DNA from 3 places in the Nitratireductor sp. PBL-C9 genome. Region 3 is predicted to be linked to each of the others. Evidence: predicted binding sites of a transcription regulator. Region 3 holds the regulator's gene; each other region holds the start of a gene.
What was found. Region 3 encodes LexA, which represses DNA repair genes until DNA is damaged. Its sites were predicted from a motif close to TGTTCNNNNTGTGTTCNG; they were not measured.
Positions count from the first base shown of each region.

Region 1: ACRTG1_RS12665 (DNA polymerase IV) is a predicted target of LexA. The motif match lies at 1,901-1,918, and genes of this name have one in related genera.
Region 2: parE (DNA topoisomerase IV subunit B) is a predicted target of LexA. The motif match lies at 1,685-1,702, and genes of this name have one in related genera.

Region 1 covers NZ_JBPAXW010000005.1:196,581-199,856, forward strand. The annotation lists gene ACRTG1_RS12650 (DUF3572 domain-containing protein) at 97-381, shown strand; gene ACRTG1_RS12655 (hypothetical protein) at 403-1,056, shown strand; gene ACRTG1_RS12660 (GNAT family N-acetyltransferase) at 1,241-1,816, opposite strand; gene ACRTG1_RS12665 (DNA polymerase IV) at 1,929-3,239, shown strand; gene ACRTG1_RS12670 (M48 family metallopeptidase) at 3,261-3,276, opposite strand, start outside.
Region 2 covers NZ_JBPAXW010000005.1:214,901-218,176, reverse strand. The annotation lists gene parE (DNA topoisomerase IV subunit B) at 1-1,616, opposite strand, end outside; gene gcvP (aminomethyl-transferring glycine dehydrogenase) at 1,810-3,276, opposite strand, start outside.
Region 3 covers NZ_JBPAXW010000012.1:6,251-9,526, reverse strand. The annotation lists gene gyrA (DNA gyrase subunit A) at 1-472, opposite strand, end outside; gene ACRTG1_RS22040 (MarC family protein) at 704-1,336, shown strand; gene lexA (transcriptional repressor LexA) at 1,423-2,145, shown strand; gene ACRTG1_RS22030 (NAD(P)H-hydrate dehydratase) at 2,238-3,276, opposite strand, start outside.

The DNA.
Region 1 (3,276 bases), on a different contig from region 3:
AATCGTAGTCTTCCAGCATAACGGCCCTGGTTTTGCGCGCAATTCACGTGTTGAAAATGCAGCAGCGGGCCAAACACCCTATATTGAGGATGAACCATGCAACGCGAGGAAGCCGAAACCATTGCCGTGTCCGCCCTGGCCTTCATTGCGGCAGACGGCGAACTTCTGCCGCGCTTCCTGTCGCTGACCGGCATCGAGGCCCACCAGATCCGCGCTGCCGCCGCCGAACCGGGTTTTCTGGCGGGTGTTCTGCAGTTCGTGCTGGCGCATGAGCCGACAGTGCTGCGCTTTTGCGAAGAAAGCGGCATCGCGCCCGAGCGGGTTGCGCGCGCGCCAGCCGCCCTGCCCCATGGCAACACATCTTACGACATTCAGCCCTGACACGATTTGGACGGCACAAACATGACGATCGATCCGGAAACCTCCCGGCAAATTGACGAATTATCGCTCGGCAGCGATCCCCTGCTGGTGCTCGATGTGGACGACGTGATCCTGGAATTCATCCGGCCGTTTCCGGAATATCTGCGCACGCGCGGCTTCGAGCTGAAGCTCGAAAGCTTTGGCCTCAACGGGAACGTCACCGACCTCGCCTCCGGAGACCGCGTGAGCAATGAAACCGTGGCGCAGCTCGTCGATGCGTTTTTCGAGGTCCAGCATGACTGGCAGGCGCTGGCCGAAGACGCCTCCGAAACCATTGCACGGCTTTCGAAAGCAAGCCAGGTGGTGCTCCTGACCGCCATGCCCCACCGCTACCGGCAGACGCGCCGCACCCTGCTCGACCAACTGGAAATGCACTATCCGCTGCTCACGACCGAGCGCGCCAAGGGCCCGGCAATCCAGCGCCTGCGCGGCGAGCATCAGCGTCCCGTCGCCTTCGTCGACGACATGTATTACAACCTCGTCTCGGTGCGCGACACGGTGGAGGACGCGCATCTCTTCCACCTGATGGCCGACAATTCCGTGCGCACGCTGATGCCGCCGATCCCCGAGGGCGTAACGGCTGTGGAACACTGGAAAGAGGCCGGCGAGAAAATCGCCCGCTCACTGCAGATCTAAAGCGATTCCAGCAAAAGTGGAAACCGATTTCCCGGCCAAAATTGCGCAAAATCAATGAGATAGCGCATTACCGGCGAACCTTTTCTCGTCAGCAACGCTCTGAACAGTCACACCGCACCTGCCGGGCCTGGCAAAGACAACGCCGCGCCCGGCCAGAACCACAGCGCATCCCGGCATCACACAGTCAAAGCGTAAACCGCATCAGCGGCCGCCCCGCCTTGCGCTCTGCGACCGTCTGGAACCCGGCCTTTTCAAAGACCCGCGTCGAGCCCACGAACAGGCCGATGGAACGCTTGTCGTTCGACCGGGTGATCGGACAGGCTTCCAGCAGGCGCGCGCCGTTTTGCCGGGCAAAATCGATCCCGCCGGCAACAAGCACGTGAGACAGGCCCTTTCGGCGCGCCGAGCTTCGCAGGAAGAAGCACGAGATCGCCCAGATATCCACCTCACGCTCCTCGCCCTCTCCCAGCGGCGCAGAGACACGCCCCTTGTTGTTCCATTCGGAAATGTCGGCGCGCGGCCCGATCTGCATCCAGCCATCCGCCTTTGCGCCATCCATGAGCAAGATCCCCGGAGGCGGGCCGGCTGCAATTCGCGCCTTGATGTGATCCCTGTTGCTCTCGCGGTCGTTTTGTCGCCGCACCGCCGGTGGCAAACGAAAATGCGTGCACCAGCAACCGTAACAGGCGCCCTGCCTGCCAAACAGATCCTCGAATGCCGGCCACAAATCCGGCGTCAGGGGCGCAATCCGATAGTCCACCCTGACCTGTTGCAACCCGGCTTCTGGCAACCCGCCTGCTCCAGACCGCAGCTTGTGCCATGGCGGTGTTTCAAGTAAGATGCATGTTCACTTTATGTTCACATGATCAATCATGCCTGTCAACGCCCTCACGCATGGCATTTGCCGCGATTGCCTGACCCCGGCGAACACCGCATCGCGGCGTTGCCGGTCATGCGGGAGCCCGCGCATGCTCGCCCATGCCGAGCTTGACCGCCTGTCTCTCGCCCATGTCGACTGCGATGCCTTCTACGCCTCGGTCGAGAAGCGGGACAATCCGGCCCTGCGCGACAGGCCGGTCATCATTGGTGGGGGCAAACGCGGTGTCGTCTCCACCGCCTGCTACATCGCCCGCATCCACGGCGTTCGCTCTGCCATGCCCATGTTCAAGGCGCTCGAAGCATGCCCCGAGGCCGTCGTGGTCAAGCCGGACATGGAGAAATATTCAAGGGTCGGCCGTCAGGTGCGCTCAATGATGGAGGCGCTCACCCCCATGGTCGAGCCGCTGTCCATCGACGAAGCCTTTCTCGATCTCGCCGGCACGGAGAAACTGCATGGTGCGCCCGCCGCCCTGGTGCTCGCCCGCTTCGCACGGCAGGTGGAAGAGGAAGTCGGCATCACCGTTTCGGTCGGCCTCTCCTACTGCAAATTCTTGGCCAAGGTGGCTTCAGACCTGGACAAGCCGCGCGGCTTTTCCGTGATCGGTCAGGAAGAGGCCGTCAGCTTTCTTCAGAGACAGCCCGTCACGCTCATCTGGGGCGTCGGCAAGGCCTTTGCCGCCACGCTCGGCAAGGATGGCATCCGCACCATCGGCCAGCTTCAGACCATGGAGCGCAACGAGCTGATGCGGCGTTACGGCACGATGGGCGACCGGCTCTATCACCTTTCGCGCGGCATGGACGAACGCGGCGTGAAACCGCGCAGTGAAGCAAAAAGCGTTTCGTCTGAAACCACGTTCAACACGGATCTGTCCCGGATGGAGGATCTGGTGCCGGTGCTGCGCGCGCTTTCCGAGCGGGTTTCCGCCCGGCTTAAGGAGGCCGACATTGCCGGTCGAACCGTCGTTCTGAAACTCAAGACCGCCGAGTTCCGGCTGCGCACACGCAACCGGCAGCTGGGAGACCCGACACGGCTCGCCGACCGCATCTTTCACACGGGGCTGGAACTCCTGAAACGGGAGGTGGATGGCACGCGCTTTCGCCTTCTGGGCATCGGTGTCAGCGACCTGACCGACGCCGGCAGGGCCGATCCGCAAGACCTTGTCGACGGGCTTTCCCACAAGCGCGCACTCGCCGAGGGCGCCATCGACAGCCTGCGCGAAAAATTCGGCAAACAGGCCGTCGAGACCGGCTATACGTTCGGGCGCTCCAAAGTCGCGCGCCCACAGCGTGACGGCGACGATTGAGCCAGCTGCTTGAGGCCTGCCCTACTGGCCGCGAAGT
Region 2 (3,276 bases), on a different contig from region 3:
TCTTCACGGTATTTCGAGCGCGTGCCGCAGCCGAGCGCCTGTGTGATGTCGGAAATCTGCTGGTTGGCGGCGAGCTTGTTGGAGCCGGCGCTGGCGACGTTGAGGATCTTGCCGCGCAGCGGCAGAACGGCCTGACTGGCGCGGTTGCGCGCCTGCTTGGCGGAGCCGCCAGCCGAGTCGCCCTCGACGATGAAAATTTCAGCACCCGCTGCCGCGCCCATGGTGCAGTCGGCGAGCTTTCCGGGCAGGCGCAGCTTGCGCACGGCGCTCTTGCGGCTGACCTCGCGCTCCTGACGGCGGCGAAGGCGCTCATCGGCGCGCGCCACAACCCATTCAAGCAGTTTGGAGGCTTCCTGCGGGTTTTCTGCAAGCCAGTGGTCGAACGGATCGCGGATCGCGTTTTCGACAATGCGGGTGGCGGCAGCCGTCGCCAGCTTGTCCTTGGTCTGGCCAACGAACTCCGGTTCGCGCACGAACACGGAAAGCATGCCGGCGGCCGAGATCATCACGTCTTCGGAGGTGATGATGGAAGCGCGCTTGTTGCCGGTCAGCTCCGCATAGCCGCGCAGGCCACGCAGGAGCGCGTTGCGGAAACCGCTTTCGTGGGTTCCGCCCTCGGGCGTCGGCACGGTGTTACAATAGGAGTTGAGCATGGCGTCGCCGCCATACCAGGTGATCGCCCATTCCACGGCGCCATGACCGGTGGTCTTTTCGCTGCGGCCGGAGAAAATCTCCTTGGTGACCTGGAACTGCCCGTCGAGCGAAGCGGCCAGATAGTCCTTGAGACCGCCGGGGAAGTGGAAGGTCGCCTTTTCGGGCGTCTCGTCCTTCTCGCCGATCAGGGAAGGGGCGCAAATCCAGCGGATTTCCACGCCGCCGAACAGATAGGCCTTGGAGCGGGCCATCTTGTAGAGCCGCGCGGGCTCGAACTTCGCGCCCTTGCCAAAGATTTCTTCGTCCGGCTTGAAGCGCACCTTGGTGCCGCGCCGGTTGTGCACGTCGCCGAGCTTCTCCAGTCCGCCCTGCGGCAGGCCGCGTGAAAAAGTCTGGCGGAAGAGCTGGCGATTGCGGGCAACCTCCACCTGAAGGAGTTCGGACAGGGCGTTGACCACGGACACGCCAACGCCGTGCAGGCCGCCGGAGGTCTCGTAGACCTTGGAATCGAACTTACCGCCGGCATGCAGCGTCGTCATGATGACTTCGAGCGCCGACTTGTCCTTGAACTTGGGGTGCGGATCGACCGGAATGCCGCGACCGTTATCGGTGACGGAGAGATAGCCTTCCTCGTCGAGTTCCACTTCGATGAAGGTGGCGTGGCCGGCCACCGCCTCATCCATGGAGTTGTCGATGACTTCGGCGAACAGGTGGTGCAGCGCCTTGTCGTCGGTGCCGCCAATATACATGCCGGGACGGCGACGAACGGGCTCCAGACCTTCCAGAACCTCAATGTCGGCCGCACTGTAGCCGTCGCCCGACGGGGCGGGCGATGCAGATGGCGCGGGACGCGCAGCGGGCTTGCGCTGAGGCGCTGCCGGCTCGGGCGTTTTCGCACGTTCCACATTGGCAGGCGTCCCGGCGGCAGGCATTCCGGCGAAGAGGTCGTTGTTGTCGTCCATGAAGCGTGTTGTTTCCTGTCCGCGAATCAGCCCGCAGTTTGCCATGGTTTGCAAGGCAAAGCGAAGCCTGTTCCGGTTCCGTTCGGAGTGTGTGGACGACGCTTTACCAGAAAGCGGGGGCGCGCGCCAAGAGGTGCGCGGCAATTGAGGCGATCATCTCCCCAGCTTGGGGAGATGATCCGTTTCATCGTGGTCAGCTTGCCAGCGCTTCGATGGGCGGGCAGGCGCAGACCAGATTGCGGTCGCCGCCGACATTGTCGACGCGCGAGACGGGCGGCCAGTATTTGGACGCTGCCTCGAGCGAACCTTCGGGGAAGGCGGCTTCGCTGCGGCTATAGGGATGCGTCCAGTCGTCACCCATCAGCTCCATCGCGGTGTGCGGCGCGTTGGCGAGCGGATTGTCATCCTTCGGCCATTCGCCCTTTTCCACCCGCGCAGCTTCTTCGGCGATGGAGATCATCGCCTGGCAGAAGCGGTCGACTTCGCTCTTCGGCTCCGACTCCGTCGGCTCCACCATCAGCGTGCCCGCAACGGGGAAGCTCATGGTCGGGGCGTGGAAGCCATAGTCGATGAGCCGCTTGGCGATGTCGTCGACGGTGATGCCGGCGCGATCCTTGAACACCCGCGTGTCGAGAATGCACTCATGCGCGACACGGTCGTTGCGGCCTTTGTAGAGCACCGGGTAGTGCTCCTTCAGGCTGTGGGCGATGTAATTGGCGTTGAGGATTGCCATTTCCGTCGCCCGCTTGAGGCCGTCGCCGCCCATCATGCGGATATACATCCATGTGATCGGCAGGATCGACGCGCTGCCATAGGGGGCTGCGGCCACCGCATGGCTGCTGCCGAGCGCCACATGCCCCGGCACGAACGGCTTCAGATGCGCCTTGACGCCGATCGGGCCAACGCCCGGTCCGCCGCCGCCATGGGGAATGCAGAAGGTCTTGTGCAGGTTCAGGTGGCAGACATCCGCTCCCAGATCGCCCGGACGGGCAAGCCCGACCATGGCGTTGAGATTGGCGCCGTCGAAATAGACCTGGCCGCCGTGTTCGTGGATCACCGCGCACATGTCGCGCACGCCTTCCTCGAACACGCCGTGGGTCGACGGGTAGGTCAGCATCAGCGCCGCCAGCTTGTCGGCGTGCTCTTCCGCCTTCGCCTTCAGGTCGTCCTGATCGATATTGCCATCTTCCGTGCAGCGCACGACCACCACCCGCATGCCGGCCATGGAGGCGGACGCCGGGTTGGTGCCATGGGCGGAGGAGGGGATGAGGCAGATATCGCGGTCACCTTCGCCGCGCTCGGCGTGATAGCGGCGGATGGCCAGGAGACCGGCATATTCGCCCTGGCTACCGGCATTGGGCTGCAGCGAAACTGCGTCGAAGCCGGTGATTTCCGAGAGCCAGCGGTCCAGATCGTCGATCATGCGACGATAACCCAACGTGTGTTCCGGCGGAGCGAAGGGGTGAAGGCCACCCACTTCCGGCCAGCTCACGGGCATCATCTCGGCAGCAGCGTTGAGCTTCATGGTGCAGGAGCCAAGCGGGATCATGGCGCGGTCGAGCGCAAGATCCTTGTCGGCGAGCCTGCGCAGGAAGCGCATCATTTCCGTTTCCGAGCGGTGAGAGTGGAAATCCGGCTGCGTGAGGAAGCCTTCGCCGCG
Region 3 (3,276 bases):
CATAGGTGTCCTGAAAATCGACCGTGTCCTTGTCGATGTCTTCCAGAAGCTCATGCGCGCCCTTGGTGAGACGCGACTCGGTGTAACGCATTGCCGCCGGCGGATCGCCGTCGATGGAGCCGAAATTGCCCTGCCCGTCGACCAGCGGCAGGCGCATGGACCAGTTCTGCGCCATACGCACCAAGGCGTCGTAGATGGCGGCATCGCCGTGCGGGTGGTATTTACCCATCACGTCGGCAACGGGGCGGGCCGATTTCACATATTTGCGGTTCCAGTGGTAACCGCTCTCATGGGATGCATAGAGAATGCGCCGATGCACCGGCTTCAGACCATCGCGTGCATCCGGCAGGGCGCGGCTCACGATCACGCTCATCGCATAATCGAGATAAGAGCGCTGCATCTCCTCGACAATGGAAATCGGCTCGATTTCGTCGGGCTCGCCCGATCCGTTCGGCGTCGTCTGGTCAGTCAAAACGTGTCACATTCTTAATGAGGAATCACATACTCTTTATATATGAGCCGTCAGCGATTCTCCAATTGAGCATCCGTTTTTGATGACGGAAATCCAACGCAATTTCAGGCGCATACGAACCTCCTGGGGATGAGCGCCTTGACAAATTGCCGCAGGAAGCGAGCCTGCGTGAAGAATGAGGGCTTTTCCCTCGCATCCAAGCTGGGCTAGAGAGGCCGCAAGGAGAACCCGATGCCTGGTTACGATACCGTTTTCAACGCCTTCGTCACATTGCTGGTAACCGTCGATCCGCCAGGGCTTGCGCCGCTCTTTCTGGCGCTGACAGCGGGCATGAACCGCTCGGAGCGCAATCAGGTGGCCGTGCGCGCAGCCATCATCGGATTCGCCGTTCTGGCCCTGTTCGGCGTCGCTGGCAGCGCCATTCTGGCCGTGTTCGGCATCACGCTTCCCGCCTTCCGTGTGGCAGGCGGCCTGCTTCTGTTCTTCATCGCCTTCGAGATGATCTTCGAGCGCCGCCAGGAGCGCCACGAAAAGAGTGCCGAGCGCGCGATCACGCGCGACATGATCCGCAACATCGCCGCCTTCCCGCTGGCCATTCCGCTGATCGCGGGTCCCGGCGCCATCTCGGCCACCGTGCTTCTTTCGGGCGAGTTCAATTCGATTCTTGGCACCATCGCGCTGCTCGGCATCCTGCTTGGAACGATCCTCCTCACCTATGCCGTTTTCACGCTGGCGGAGCGCGTGGACCGCTTTCTGGGCGAAACGGGACGCTCCATCCTGACGCGCCTCCTGGGCGTCATTCTGGCAGCCCTCGCGGTCCAGTTCGTGGCAGACGGAGCCAAGGCGCTTTTCGCTGCGCCATAGGCGCTGCAACCGGACGGTTGCGGAACACAACTGGAACATATAGAGTATGTTCTGGTTTTGTTTTTAACTGATTCTCGGTGGCGCCCATGCTGACCCGCAAGCAGCACGAACTTCTTCTGTTCATCCATGAACGACTGAAGGAGACCGGAATCCCGCCCTCCTTCGATGAAATGAAGGAGGCGCTCGACCTCGCCTCCAAGTCCGGCATTCACCGGCTGATCACGGCTCTGGAGGAGCGCGGCTTCATTCGCCGGCTCCCGAACAGGGCGCGTGCGCTGGAGGTTCTGCGGCTTCCCGATTCCATCGCGCCGGGCCTCAATTCCGCCGCGCGCGGCTTTTCGCCAAGCGTCATCGAGGGCAGCCTCGGCAAGACGCCCGCGCCAGCGGCCTCCAAGCCTGCCGCCAGCAATGATGACGCGCTTTCCGGCGTCGTTTCCGTGCCTGTGATGGGCCGCATCGCTGCCGGTGTCCCCATCGACGCCATTCAGCACCAGACCCATTCCATCGCGGTTCCGCCGGACATGCTTACCGGTGGCGATCACTACGCGCTTGAGGTCAAGGGCGACTCGATGATCGATGCGGGCATTTTCGATGGCGACACGGTGATCATCCGCGAGACGCAGACCGCCAATCCCGGCGAGATCGTCGTGGCGCTGGTGGATCAGGAAGAGGCAACGCTGAAGCGCTTCCGCCGCAAGGGCGCATCGATTGCCCTTGAAGCCGCCAATCCGGCTTACGAAACCCGTATCTTCGGCCCCGACCGCGTCAAGGTGCAGGGTCGCCTCGTCGGCCTGATGCGCCGCTACTGAGTTTAAGACTATCCGGGGCGGCTTCAGGCATGCCCCGGCTCCGATGCCATCCGGCATCCAGAATGCGCGCTCTTTTCAAGCTCCGCGTCGGTTCAGCCAACATCGTCCGGGAAGAGCGCCTGGAAGACATGCGGAAGCATCTCGGGGAGGTCTTCCGCAATCAGGCCCCGGCCAAACATCCCGCCAGCCTCTGCATGCAGCCACACGCCGGCCGATGCCGCTTCGAAGACCGGCATGCCCTGCGCCAGAAGGCTGGCCACAATCCCGCACAGAACATCGCCAGAGCCCGCCGTCGCCAGGAAACGCGATCCGTTGGTGTTGATCGCGGCGCGCCCGTCCGGGCAGGCGACGACCGTGTCCGCCCCCTTCAGGATGATCACCGCTCCTGAGCGCTCTGCCGCTGCGCGCGCACGCTCCACCTTGGACATGGAAGCGTCAGCCGCGAGATCGCCGAAGAGGCGCGCGAATTCACCGTCATGCGGCGTCAGCACGGTCGCTAAGGCGGAGCTTCTCACGGCCTCGAAGAGCGTATCGGGCGCATCGGCAAAGGCGGTGATGGCGTCGGCATCCAGCACCAGCCCTTTCAGCCCTTCATCGCGCTCCAGAAAACCCAGCGCGAAGCTGCGCGTGCGCTCGCCTGTGCCGGCTGCCGGGCCGAGAACAGCGGCTGTCGGTTTTCGCTCATCGAGGAAGGCGATGAGTTCATCCACTGCCTCCGCCTTGCGCAGCATGATTGAGGTCAGGTGCATCGCGTTCACCGACAGGGCGTTTGCAGGCGAAAGCACCGTCACGGCCCCTGCCCCGGCGCGCGCCGCGCCACGCGCGGCAAGCCGCGCAGCACCAGTGGATGCGCCACCGCCCGAAACAACCGCCACATGACCACGCACATATTTGTGCGCATCGATCTCCACCGCCGGCACGGCGTCGCGCCAGAGCGCCGGACCATTCTCCCAGAGGGCGATATCCATTGATGCAAGCGCCGTCTCGGCAATGCCGATATCGGCCACGACCAGCTCGCCACACAGGCGTCGACCGGGCATGAGCAGATGCCCCGGCTTTTTGCGGAAAAACGTGACGGTCAGGTCCGCATTGAAGCAGCTGCCGAGGGGCTTGCCCGTGAGACCCGAAAGA